DNA from 3 places in the Paenibacillus sp. EB106-06-01-XG199 genome. Region 1 is predicted to be linked to each of the others. Evidence: riboswitches for the same ligand, from Rfam matches in the RefSeq annotation. Region 1 holds a riboswitch; each other region holds the start of a gene.
The links. A riboswitch is a leader RNA that binds a small molecule or an ion and turns the genes downstream of it on or off. The one in region 1 is predicted to bind cyclic di-GMP.
Positions count from the first base shown of each region.

Region 1 (4,404 bases):
TATGGAATGGAACGGAGAGGAATTTTGGAACTGTAGGAGCGAATGCGTCCGCCTTTGTCTGCGGATTTCCACCGCGGACAGCGGTATAAATCAAGAAATCTGCAGACAACAGCGGCCGAAAGTCCAAACATTCCTTGCAGTGACTCCCGTAACAGTTGTATCTGAAGGCTATCGCGCAGCAACAGCGCGCTATAAACATTCTAGCATCTCGAGGTTGCTGTTTAGCTCGTAGCTCACAATAACAATCCGATATTTTTGCGTCAACACATAATGAGGAGGGTTCCATATGAAACTGGTACTTCTATCAGGCGGTTCAGGTAAACGTCTCTGGCCATTGTCTAACGATTCACGTTCGAAGCAATTTCTGAAGGTACTTGAGAGCCCAACGGGGGAACCGGAATCCATGGTGCAACGGGTATGGCGGCAGCTGGAGGAAGCTAATATGTCGGGTTCGGCTTATCTGGCTACCGGCCGCAGCCAGGTGGAAATGATTCAGAGCCAGCTTGGCAGCGAGGTGCCTATCATCGTTGAGCCGGAACGCCGCGATACGTTTCCGGCGATTGCCCTGACAGCAGCCTACCTGTATTCCATGGAAGGCGTTTCGCCAAGCGAGACCGTGGCCATCCTCCCGGTCGATCCTTATGTGGAAGCCGCCTTCTTCGATACAGTAGTGCAGCTTGAGCAAACGATGCAGGAGAGCGGAGCGAACCTGGCGCTAATGGGTGTAGTACCCGAGCATGCTTCAGAAAAATACGGATACATCATTCCTACCAGCGCTGAGGCGGGAGCAAGCGGCTATCTGCAGGTAAGCCACTTCCAGGAGAAACCTGACCGTGAGCAGGCCGAGGAACTGATCAGCCGGAATGCCCTCTGGAACTGCGGCGTGTTCGCGTTCCGCCTGGGTTATCTGCTTGATATTCTGCAGCGTAAGGGATTGCCGCTGAACTATGAGGAACTGCAGAAGCAGTACAAACTGCTTGCTTCCATCAGCTTTGACTATGAAGTGGTGGAAAAAGAGGAGAAAATCGTAGTTCAGCCTTATGCCGGGTTCTGGAAGGATCTGGGAACCTGGAACACGCTAACTGAAGAAATGAACAGCAATCATGTAGGCAAAGGGTTCGTGACGGCGGATTCCGAAGGCACATGCCTGATTAATGAGCTGGATATTCCGATTACGGTGATCGGTGCGAAGGATCTGATTATCGCTGCCAGCCCGGACGGGATTTTGGTTACCCATAAAGCGGAGAGTCCGAGAATCAAGGAAGTGCTGAAGTCTTTTGAACAAAGACCGATGTACGAAGAACGCCGCTGGGGCCATTATAAAGTCATAGATTATGTGAAATACGATGAGGGAAATGAAGTGCTGACCAAACGGATTTTTATCGAAGAGGGTAAAAATATCAGTTACCAGCTGCACCATAAACGAAGTGAAATCTGGACATTTGTCAGCGGTGAAGCAAGCATTGTGATTAATGAGAAGATGCATAATGTCAAGGCAGGAGATGTGGTTCGTATACCGGAAGGCACCAAACATGCGATCCTTGCGCTGACGGATGTAGAGTTTATTGAGGTACAGACCGGTTCGGAACTGGTAGAAGAGGATAACATCCGCATCACCTTGGATTGGGAAGATATAGCTTTGCAACAGTTTATCTCGTAGGCCTAAATAATCTATTTAACCAATTGTTGCAAATCTAAAACAGGCATTTAGAACCATTTATTAATCTATTTTTATTAATGCTCTAAATAAAAACTTCATAGGGACGATACTTACGGTAAGAGGGATAAATCCTTCCAAAACGACAAGGCAAACCTAATCGAAAGATAGGGACGCAAAGCCATAGGGCCTTCGCAAGAGTGGCAGCCTGGCTACCGAAAGGAAGATAATTTTGAAAACTTACCGTAAGTCTCGTCTGCTGTCCACATTGTTGTCTCTTGCCATATTGTTAACCACTGTGCCTTTAGGGTTTGGGCTGTCGCCTTCAACCGCAGAAGCCTCATCAAGCACAGCAGTGCCGGTTAATCCGGACGCTTCAGCCGAAGCTGTCAAGCTGCTTAGTAATCTCTATTCCATTACCGGAAAAGGGATTATCACTGGACAGCACGATTATTTGGAGAGCCCGGATGAATTCAGCAACAAGCTGAAGGGAACAAGCGGAGAATATGCTGCTCTTCACGGATATGAGCTTGGCGTAATTAGCGGCCAGTCGGAGAGTACGGCTGCTTCGCAGCGCAAGAATGTGGTGAACAGCGCGATCAACTGGTACAAGAACGGCGGCATTGTCACAATGACCTTTCATCAGAATCTGCCGGGGACGGCGTACCTCTGGTCCAATGTGCAGAAGCCGCTCACCCAAGCGGAATTTAACAGGTATGTAACGCCGGGCACGACAGAATACGCCAGCCTGATCACGGATCTGGATAAAGTGGCGGTGTCTCTTAAAAGCTTGCGGGATGCGGGCGTTCCTGTACTTTGGAGACCTTATCATGAAATGAACGGCAACTGGTTCTGGTGGGGGAAGAAAAGTAATTTTGCTGAACTGTGGAATATTATGTATGACCGTTTCGTGAACGTTCATCAATTAAACAATCTGTTGTGGGTATGGAACCCTAATGCACCGAATGCCTGGTCCGATCCTTATGCGCTGACCTATCCGGGCGCAAGCAAAGTGGATGTTCTTGCAGCAGATATATATGATAACGATTATATGAATAAGTACTATGACAGTTTGCTTAGTCTGGCTGCCGGTAAACCGATAGGTATTGGTGAGAACGGTGAGATGCCCAGCACGGCCAAACTGAAGCTCTCCCAGAAAAATTTCGTTTTCATGATGAACTGGGGAAAAATGCTCTATGAGAAAAACAGCACAACTACGATTAAGAGTTTCATGAGCGATAGCTATACACTGACCCGGGATCAATATAAGAGTTGGAGTGCACCGGCCACTGCGCCAACACCGACGGCAACACCGACGCCAACGCCAACGGCAACACCGACGCCAACGCCAACGGCAACATCGACGCCAACACCAACGGCAACATCTACGGCAACGCCAACACCTAAGGTTACGCCAGCACCTGTACCAACGCCTGACTCTAATGATTCAGTGGAAGCGCCTGTGGTGAGCGGACTTAAGGGAGAGTACTTCAAAAACATGACGCTTTCCGGTACGCCCGCCTTGGTGCGCAATGATGCATTGCTTAATTTTAACTGGCGCCAGGGTTCGCCGGATCCTTCAATCGGTATAGATTCCTTCTCCGTCCGCTGGACCGGTCAAATCAAGCCAACGTATAGTGAGACTTATCAGTTTTTTACCACTTCGGATGACGGTATCCGCGTTTATATTAACGGTAAAGCTGTCATTGACAGCTGGATGAAACAGAGCGGAGCCGAGCGTACCGGAAGCATCGCTTTAACAGGCGGTCAGTTGTACGACATCAAGGTTGAGTATTACGAGAATGCCGGCGATGCGAATATCCGCTTAATGTGGCAAAGTCAAAGCCAAGCCAAAGTGACGGTTCCGGCCAGCGCATTGTTTGTGAATGCCGGGGCAGCTGCTGCCAGCCAGACAGAATTGGACAGTACACTCAGCCTGATTGCAAAACCGGCTTTAGCGGCGACAGCAGCACCAGCCTCAACGGCAACGGCAGCACCAACACCGGTGCCAACACCGACAGCAACGCCAACACCGGTGCCAACGGCAACACCAACACCGACGCCAGCACCAACGCCAACACCGACGCCAGCACCAATGCCAACGGCAGCACCAACACCGATGCCAGCTCCAACGCCAACACCGGTGCAAACGACAGCAGCACCAACACCAGTGCCAACACCGACAGCAGCACCTGCTGAGAATGGACTAAAGGCAGAATATTTCAATAATATGCTGCTGTCAGGCACTCCGGCACTTGTACGTAACGACGCCATTCTTGATTTCAATTGGCGTCAAGGCACCCCGGATGCTGCAATCGGCATCGATTTCTTCTCCGTACGCTGGAGCGGCAAGATTAAGCCGCTCTACAGTGAAACGTACACAATCTATACTACTTCAGATGACGGCATCCGCGTTTGGGTCAATGACAGTCTTGTGATTGACAGCTGGATGAAACAGAGTGGAACCGAACGCATGGGAAGCATCAGCCTGAATGCCGGGCAGCTATATGATATTAAAGTGGAGTATTACGAGAATCAAGGGGATGCCAGAGCGCGTCTAATGTGGGAAAGCCCAAGCCAAGTGAAGGGTACTGTTCCTGCGAGCGCCCTGTTTCTTCCTTCCGCTTCCTAAGCAGAGCGACTGGTTAGCTTCTGTATTCACCGGCGGGTGCTGGTTAAGACGTTACAATTATAATTCCTAAAGTCCACTCTTAGTGGCCCTGCTTATCAGCAGGGCTACTAAGCTA
Region 1 is NZ_JBYTDQ010000008.1:221,005-225,408, forward strand. Features, by position in the region: gene AC3WT9_RS26035 (sugar phosphate nucleotidyltransferase) at 287-1,660, shown strand; cyclic di-GMP riboswitch class I at 1,797-1,877, shown strand; gene AC3WT9_RS26040 (PA14 domain-containing protein) at 1,890-4,289, shown strand.

Region 2 (4,404 bases), on a different contig from region 1:
ATCCTCCGCCTTCTGCGTATTGGTGTAGTACGCCGAATCTATCAGGCCGGAGTCCGTATCCTCCACTCTCTCCAGCAGAACCGCACAGGCTGCATCTCCGCACAGGCCCTTGGACGCCAGGTCACCTTCTTTGTAGAAACGGGCAATCTGCTCCGACCCTACAATGAGTGCGTATCTAACTCTGGGAGTGGATATCATGGATCGGGCTGCTTGGTCAGCAGCGACAACCATACCTACACAGTTGGCATTGCTGTCATAGATAATGCAGGAATCTTTACCCTCCAGCGCCTGATGCACAAATGCAGCATCTGTCGGAGCGCTGAAATCATGTGTTCCTGAGGAGAATACGATCATATCCAAATCGCTTCCGCTGAGCCCGCAGCTCTTCAATAGCCTTTTGGATGCTTCAATAGCCATATAAAGCGTGCTCTCTTCATAGTCCGCCGCGTAATAACGATTCTTACGGCCAAAGAACTCCCAAATGCCGATAAGCTTGTCCGCTGAAGATCCGGCCTGCAGAGCCAATTCCTCATTGCTGATCTTATAGGCAGGATGGTACACTTCGGTGCTTATTATTTTGACATTAGCCATGGTCGACCACCCTCTGCTTAGATTTAGGATATACGATTTAGGATTTAGGATTTAACGATTGCCCATGCCTCTTCCACCGTGTCCACAAAATGTCCTTTAAATCCGGCGCTTGGAGCTACTCTCTGTAATTGAGATTTGGCTACCACTTTCTTCGGATTCACCAGAACCGCATGTTTAAATCCGTTATACAGCACATAGCAGCGTTCCAGAACCGGCAATATCTCCGGCTTGAAGGGCGCCATATCATTGCAGTCAATAATCAGAGACATCTCGTGAATCGGCAAGGTCGGCATGGACGCCTCGAATATTTCCACTTCTTTTACCGTTTCAGCCAATTCGGCAAATCCATGTAAGCTGATGAAGATGGTGTTGAATTCCGGGTACATTTTAGTTTCTGCGATCATTTTTTAACGCACTCCTCTAGTTGTTTTTTTCAATTTGTGATTGCGGGATTCATTGGAAATAGGTTAATACCCAAGATTTACCGCTTTACTGCTATCATCAAATTGCACTTTTTTTTGATAGTTTCTAAAAATTTATTTATGGTGTTCTGACTATTGTACGAAGCACAATATAGTCATTCGCGTCGCGTGAGATCAAAGTGTCTTTATTAAAATACACAAAATTGTCCGCACTGCGGTTTCGTTCCCCAAGCAAAAAGAGTTCCCCGTTTCGGAGGTTCACTCCGCGGGCTAACAGTTTATTGTTCATCATTTCCGAGAACACCGCATAATTGTCACCCACGATTAATAGATCATTCCGGTCGCCAATAACCCATTCACGTTTAAGCAATACTTTTACCGGGGCTCCGGCTTTACTGCGGTCCATCGTCATATAAATGAAGTAATTTTTGGTCTTGCCGGCAGTATCCACTTCTTTGGAGTCAATCATCCAGACAATATCTTTACCATTCGAAGCTACGAGGTTGAAGGATTCATTTTCTTTCAGCTTATAAATCTCAGTTGTTTTTGAACTTGGCAGATCATACAGATACAACGTGCCGGTGTCCCATTTGCTATAGATGAACTTGTCATCTACAAACTGGTAGACCTGATCAAAACCGAGATCATTAATGGTCTGGGTTTCCAGCGTCGTTTTGTTAGTGAAGTAAAAATATGAGCTACTGCTGTGTGCATAATATTTATCACCCACACCGAGTAATTCCGGATTATTCACTTCCAGCGGAAGCTCGCTTGTTTTTTTGGTTTTCAAATTGTACTGTACCAGCTTCTTCGGGTAGATATTAATTTGCTTAGTCACTTCAATTGTGGACTCATAATAATAAACACTGTCTCCCAGGAGCTGCAAGTTCGTTTTGAACGTGTTAGTTGAAGTGACCTTCTCCGTCGTCTTCTTCTTCCAGTTATGTAAGTACAGCTGATAAGCCCCTTTGCTATCCTTCTCCAGTGAAGCGATCGTGTCACCTGTGAACTTGTAGTTGTAGTCAAGCGGCATGTTATATGCAGTTTTGACATCCGTAAAAGTGTACTTCGCAGCTGCGTGGACCGGAGTGGCAATCAGGGGGCCTGCAGCCAAGACCGCAGCCAGAATAAACGTTAAGCCTGGCCTCAATTTGTGGCGAATCTTCAAAAACATGTTTTTTTATTCTCCTTTTGTTGTATTTAGACAACAAAAAACCAAACTACATGAGCGTCCCCGCTGTCATGCCGCTTTCGTGAGCGGTTTAGACCGGTGGCTTTGCGTCTTCCGCCTTTCGGCGGAGTTGCCTTTGTTCATCAGCTGGCGCTTCCGAATCACAAACATATTTTGGTATTTATTATCTATCTAAATTTATAATTCGACAATAGCAGTCATTATCCTCCTTTTTTCTCACATTCAAATATTGTTCGCTGTATCTGTTTGGCTACGATAGTGCATAGATCCGTTTGACCAGAATATCAGTGGTTTATAGCTCTCCATATGGGATATTCTGCGCGCTAAAAAATCTGTCAAGCCCTCGCTGTGGACCAAACAGTACAAATCAACATCCGAGTAAGCATCCTGCTCTCCTCTGGCATGTGCGCCTTTCAGAAATACCGCCCTGACTGCCGGATCACCCTTTACGGCCAGGCCTACCTGACGGATTGCTTCGTCTTGTTTCATTCTCTCTTCCCCCTGCAATGTGTAGTATGATCTGAACATAATCTTTCTTTTTTATTAAAAGTGAGAAATATTGTGGCGCTGGTGCGTCTTATATACAAATAAATCAATTGGAGGCACTGGATGAAGGCACAGGAAAACGACGAACAAATCATTGCCGAAGTGCTGCAGGGCAACCGGGAGGCCTTTGCGGTACTTGTAGACAAATACAAGTCAAGCTTGTATCGTCTGCTGCTCGGTATGGGCGCCAGTCACCAGGATGCACAGGATTTGGCCCAGGAAACATTTATTAAGGCATACCAGAAACTCCGCGGGCATCATAGCCAATCAAGCTTTGCGGCTTGGCTGTACGCCATTGCGATCAACCACTTCAGGTCACTGAAAAGGCGGAAATCCCCAGGCCTAACAAGCAGTAACTTACTGGAGGAGAAGGATCGCGGGCCAACCCCTGAAGAGCAGTATATGCGTAAGGAAGACGAGCTTGAAATGCACCGGAAATTGTCCAAGCTTCCAGAACGATACCGGATTGTACTGCTGCTTCGCTATACCAATGAATTATCCTATGAGGAAATCTCAGCGATAACGGGAATGCCTATGCATCAGGTCAAAAATTGTCTCCACCGCGCCCGTCAAAAGCTGAAGAAACAATGGTCGAAATCCAGGGAGGGTTCCAATGAAAAAATGGGCTTACACCAATCACAATGACTTGTCCGGCACTGATAACGATCTATTGACGGATTCACAATTGTATACAAGCTCTAATCTAGCTGATGATTTCACAGAGCGCGTTATGGAACAAGTTCGCAATACAGAGATACTGCCTGCCTCCGGGCAACAATTATCCGAGATATCCGGAATGCAAACGGGCCGCACCCTAAAAGGAGGTTTAAAGTGGGGCAGCACTGTTGCTGCAGTGATAGGAATTGCTTCATTACTGTTCTTTATAGGCAAATCAGGTACAGTGTCAGAGACGCTGTCCAACCCTCCACAGAAGCCGTTCCTCCTTGCCAACCAGTGGGCAGAGCTTGGTCTTCTGGACGCCAAAATACTCGGAGTGGTGCAGCAGCCTGGCATAGAGAAAACCGATAAAGGCTATACCTTTGTCCTGCAGGACGTAGTGGCTGATCCTACCCGTTTGGTGCTTAACATTAGCATTACGGATAAAACCGGACATGCTGCCAACGACGCAATGTCCAAATTTAATACCAGCCAATTGGAAATCCATGATGAACAAGGACACAACATCGGAGAACTGAAAGAGATCATGCCCTTGGCCAGTGACATTTATGGAAACTCTGGTCAAGCCTCTCTGCTGTTGACTTACGTATTCCCTGATGAAGGCCCAGGAAGCACCGTAGTTATTCAAGGCAATATTCATGAACTGGCTTCAAACAGTGAAACAGAAAAGGTAGTCGCCGGAGACTGGAGTTTTAGCTATGAAGCAGATATGACCGCAGCACAGGCATTATCGGTAACCACAGATTTGAAGGACCATGTCTATAAAACTCCGGATGGGATGAAGCTGGAGATGGATCAAGTAATGCATACACCTGCAGGTGTCACACTGAAATTCAACACCTCGCTTACTGGAGAGGCAGCCAGCCTTATTTCTGCCAATCTTAATAACGCTCTTGGGCTCATGTTCCATTTTGAGGATGAGAAAGGTGAAGAAGTTTCAAGAATCAACCGTTACAAGTCCGGATATATTACCGA
Region 2 is NZ_JBYTDQ010000002.1:381,456-385,859, forward strand. Features, by position in the region: gene AC3WT9_RS07625 (ketoacyl-ACP synthase III) at 1-591, opposite strand, end outside; gene AC3WT9_RS07630 (hypothetical protein) at 636-995, opposite strand; gene AC3WT9_RS07635 (hypothetical protein) at 1,132-2,187, opposite strand; cyclic di-GMP riboswitch class I at 2,238-2,329, opposite strand; gene AC3WT9_RS07640 (hypothetical protein) at 2,428-2,694, opposite strand; gene AC3WT9_RS07645 (RNA polymerase sigma factor) at 2,815-3,396, shown strand; gene AC3WT9_RS07650 (DUF4179 domain-containing protein) at 3,365-4,404, shown strand, end outside.
Region 2: it holds a riboswitch for cyclic di-GMP, as region 1 does, so the genes downstream of both, AC3WT9_RS07635 (hypothetical protein) here and AC3WT9_RS26040 (PA14 domain-containing protein) in region 1, are expected to answer to the same signal.

Region 3 (4,404 bases), on a different contig from region 1:
TTCCGCTTCGAGCTTCGCCTTCTTCTCAGCCTCTTTCAGTCCTTGGATCACGTCAGCGGCCTCCGTATGCATCAGCGAGGTTTCGTCCGCATAACTCCTGGCCTGTTCGGCCGCGGTCGATGCCTGATGATAGGCTGCCTGCACATAAGCGTCCACTCTTCTGATGGAGCTTAACTTTCTAACCATCTCCTGAAATTCGCCCAGCGTCAGATTGGCTTGGCTGAGCAATTGTTCGAATACCGGGATAGCATTATTTTGTGCGGTTGTTAATTGATTAAAATCGACCTCATATGGAGAAAGTCTCTGGTTCACTTCATTGACTTGCTGCTCCAGCTCTAGTTGTGAGCGTGTTAGATAGCCTTGAAGCTCAGCTAAAAGGGCAGCCGCGCCGGCCGCAGCCTCACGCGTTTGTGCAGCAGCCTCTTGAATACCTCCAATACGTCCCTCTGCGGTCTCCGAGTCCGTATTCTTGTCCGTTATCTCCGCTAACGCCTCTCTCGCCGCTTCACGCTGCCAGGCAGCAAGCTTCATCGCCTCGCTGGCTTGGTTGGCAATGTGATCGACCGTACTTGGAAACACAAATGCTGTGGTGATATTGGAGGATTCGGTTGCTGCGACGTCAGTCAGCAATGCATACGTGGGCGTTGTAATTTGGCCGATGCCATAAGCCGAAATCACTACGATCCCTGCAATTTGGGGAAGCGTATACCGACGGATGTTTCTATTCCGGGAAGAACGTGAAAGCCTCACAGGAGCCTCTCCTTTAGCTGCTTGCAATTTCCTGCAAACAAGGTAATCTATTAACATCCAGCCTTTATGACGAACGTTATTCGTTCGTTATAAAGAACTATGACGTAAGTATATGCCATTACTCCTACAAATCAAAAATCGCATTTTGTTGCAATATTCTCAATAAAGAACAATTTATAGTTAACTTCCTGCTTTAAGCTTCATTTTCCTCAGTTTATCGTACTTTTTAACGAACGTTTTTTGCATGAAAAATCTAAATGATACCGCAGAGGAAACAAAAATAATGGGGATGTGGAGTGGAAACGACATAAAAGGGGGATCATTCATACCGGAACTGATTCTATAGTGCTTTGTCCGTCTTACGGTTATTTGATATACTGTAACAAAAAGTACGGAGGGACGTTTTTATCGTGCCAGATAATATGGGAAGTCGTATCCACCATCTCCGTCTGGAAAAAGGCTTGTCTCTTTCGGAGCTTGCGGATAAGGCTGATGTGGCGAAATCATACTTAAGCAATGTGGAAAGAAATATACAATCCAACCCCTCTATTCAATTTATTGAAAAAATCGCTGACGCACTTCAGGTGTCCATTCATGCGCTTCTTTACGGAGAGCCTTCCGGTGTACAAGAGTCACCTCTGGATGGAGAATGGTCCCGGCTCGTACTGGAAGCTATGGCTTCGGGTATAAGCAAGCGGGAATTCAAAGAGTTCTTGGACTATCAAAAATGGCGGCTGGAGCAGAAGGATTCCTGATTCATGCAGGTTCCCTCTCCTGCCGGTCATACAGAAAGGGCACAGCGGAGAGATCCGCTGTGCCCTTTCTGTATGTACAAAGCTATTAACAACCAACCGCTACATTGCCTGCAAAGTCTTCTCATTAAAAAATTGGCGGATTTCATCCGCTTGGATGCCAGCCTGCTTAGCCGACATCAGCAAATAGACCCATTCTAAATCCAGATCAACTGTCTGCAGTTCTCCGTTGTTCCCCTGGTTGGACTTATCCAAGAAATCTCCTCCTAAGATTACGCGTCCCCAGGCAGTCCGGCCGTCGTAGTATTTCTACATTAGACCCGAGACTTTGTGCCCCTGTCTTTCGGCAGGTTTACCCTTTACTGGATCCTTTACATGAAAGGATCTGGCTAGAAATTCATGAAACCGTTATCCGCAATAACATTATACAATATCTTACACGAAAAGTGTGTCGATTTATGGGAATATTGTATAAATGGAAACGGAAAATAATTGATTATTTTGCCAACTGCTTGTACGAATTACTCGATAATCCCAAAAAATTGTAGAACAAGCCTCTTTATCTATGTATGTATATATGAAAACTGAAAACAACATTTTTATTTCATTCATTTCAATCACACCGCCGCATTATTTTCATATAGTTAAGAAACCAAACTTATAATAGTTCTGTATGAATTAGGCACTGAATCATACCGTTTTGCGAACGGATTCAACCAAAGTATGAATTGATTACCCGGCTTGAAAGTTGCACAATAAGATGAGGAATGAAACCGCAAACATCGAAGCTCCACAAGGGCGCCGGCGAAATTTTGGCGCGCGTGGAGTTCATCCGTTAGGAGGATGTATTCATGGCAGCCAAAGATCCCTATAACGAAACTGTGTGGAGCAAGTATTACGGACCCAATTTGGGTTACATCCAAGAGAAATATGAGCAATTTGTAAAAGATCCAACTTTAGTAGAGCATAATTACCGCGATCTTTTCACCCGTTCCGGCCCCCCTCCATTGGCTCCCGATGCTGAACAGGCACCGCTGCCTGTGGTTTCAGGAGATACTGAGTGGCTTAGAAAGGCCGTAAGGGCATCCAAGCTGATCGCCAATATCCGCATACATGGCCATATGGCCGCCAATATCGACCCGCTGGACCGGGGAAACAATCCGATGGCGAAATATTTGGAGTACGAAACCTATGATCTGACCCGCGAGGATTTAATGGCTATGCCCGCCTCGCTGATCTGGGAGAATGCCCCGAATGACGTTCATACGGCCTGGGATGCCGTTCACCGGATGCGCCAGGCCTACACGCAGACCATTGCCTATGAATTCGGGCATGTGCGTGACGAGCAGGAGCTGCGCTGGCTGAACAGCCAGGCGGAATCTACCAGCTCTCCCGCGCCTCTAAACAACACAGAGCGCAAAGAATTGCTGAAAAGGCTGATTCAGGTAGAGCAGTTCGAAACTTTCCTTCATAAAACCTTTGTCGGCCAGAAACGCTTTAGCCTGGAAGGCAATGACGCCTTGGTGCCGATGCTGGATGAAATCGTGCGTGCTGCCGCTCATGACGGTGCCGAGCATATCCTGATGGGTATGGCGCATCGCGGACGGCTTAACGTCCTGGCTCATATCCTGGGCAAACCTTATGATATTATTTTCTCGGAATTCCATCATTCGCCGAACAAGGAGCTGTTCCCTTCCGAAGGCTCCATGGGCATTAACTACGGCTGGACCGGCGATGTGAAATATCATCTCGGCGCTGACCGCGCTGTCCGTGAAGGCGAAACCGTCCGTACACGGATCACTCTGGCCAACAATCCCAGCCACTTGGAATTCGTCAATCCGGTGGTCGAGGGCTTCACGCGTGCGGCCCAGGAAGACCGCAGCACTCCGGGTCTGCCTAAGCTAAACACCAATAAAGCCATGGCTGTGCTGATGCATGGCGATGCTGCCTTCCCGGGTGAAGGCATCGTGGCCGAAACCCTTAATATCGGCAAGCTTAAAGGTTATCAGAACGGCGGTACGGTGCATATTATCGTCAATAACCGGATCGGATTCACGACGGAAAGTGAGGATTCCCGTTCTACCCACTATGCCAGTGACCTGGCTAAGGGCTATGAAATTCCGATTGTGCATGTCAATGCCGATGATCCGGAGGCTTGCATTGCAGCCGTCCGTTTGGCCAGCGCCTACCGCAATCTGTTCAAGAAGGATTTCGTGATCGACTTGATCGGCTACCGCCGCCACGGACATAATGAAATGGATGATCCGGAAACGACACAGCCGATTGTTTATGGTAAAGTGCGCAATCATCCTACTGTATACAAAGTGTACGCGGAACGGTTACAGGAGGAGCGCGTCATCACGGTAGAAGACGTTACGGCAATGAATGCCGAAGCCGAAGGCGTACTGCAGCAAGCCTTTGATAAGATGAAGGAAGGCAAGCATAAGAACGCAGACGCCAAAACCTCAGTTGCCCTGGACAGCGCACCTACACCGCAGCGCCCTACAGCGGTTCCGCTTGACAACCTGCAGGAAATTAACCGGGAGCTGCTGTCGGTTCCGGACGGCTTCCAGGTCTATCCGAAGCTGGAGCGGATTCTACAGCGCCGCAAAGACGCTTTGAATGATGGAGAACGCGTGGACTGGGCACTCGCAGAAGCCCTCGCCTTCGCTACGATTCTGAAGGATGGCACACCGATTCGTCTCAGCGGCCAGGACTCCCAGCGCGGTACCTTCGCGCACCGCCATCTGGTGCTGCATGACAGTGACACAGGGGCACTTTTCTCTCCGCTGCATCAGCTTAAGGACTCCAGCGCCTCCTTCGGGGTGTACAACAGTCCGCTGTCGGAAGCGTCGGTGCTCGGGTATGAATACGGCTATAACGTGTTTGCCCCGGAAACCTT
Region 3 is NZ_JBYTDQ010000007.1:269,314-273,717, forward strand. Features, by position in the region: gene AC3WT9_RS24495 (hypothetical protein) at 1-750, opposite strand, end outside; gene AC3WT9_RS24500 (helix-turn-helix domain-containing protein) at 1,173-1,505, shown strand; gene AC3WT9_RS24505 (anti-repressor SinI family protein) at 1,605-1,757, opposite strand; cyclic di-GMP riboswitch class I at 1,785-1,869, opposite strand; gene AC3WT9_RS24510 (2-oxoglutarate dehydrogenase E1 component) at 2,354-4,404, shown strand, end outside.
Region 3: it holds a riboswitch for cyclic di-GMP, as region 1 does, so the genes downstream of both, AC3WT9_RS24505 (anti-repressor SinI family protein) here and AC3WT9_RS26040 (PA14 domain-containing protein) in region 1, are expected to answer to the same signal.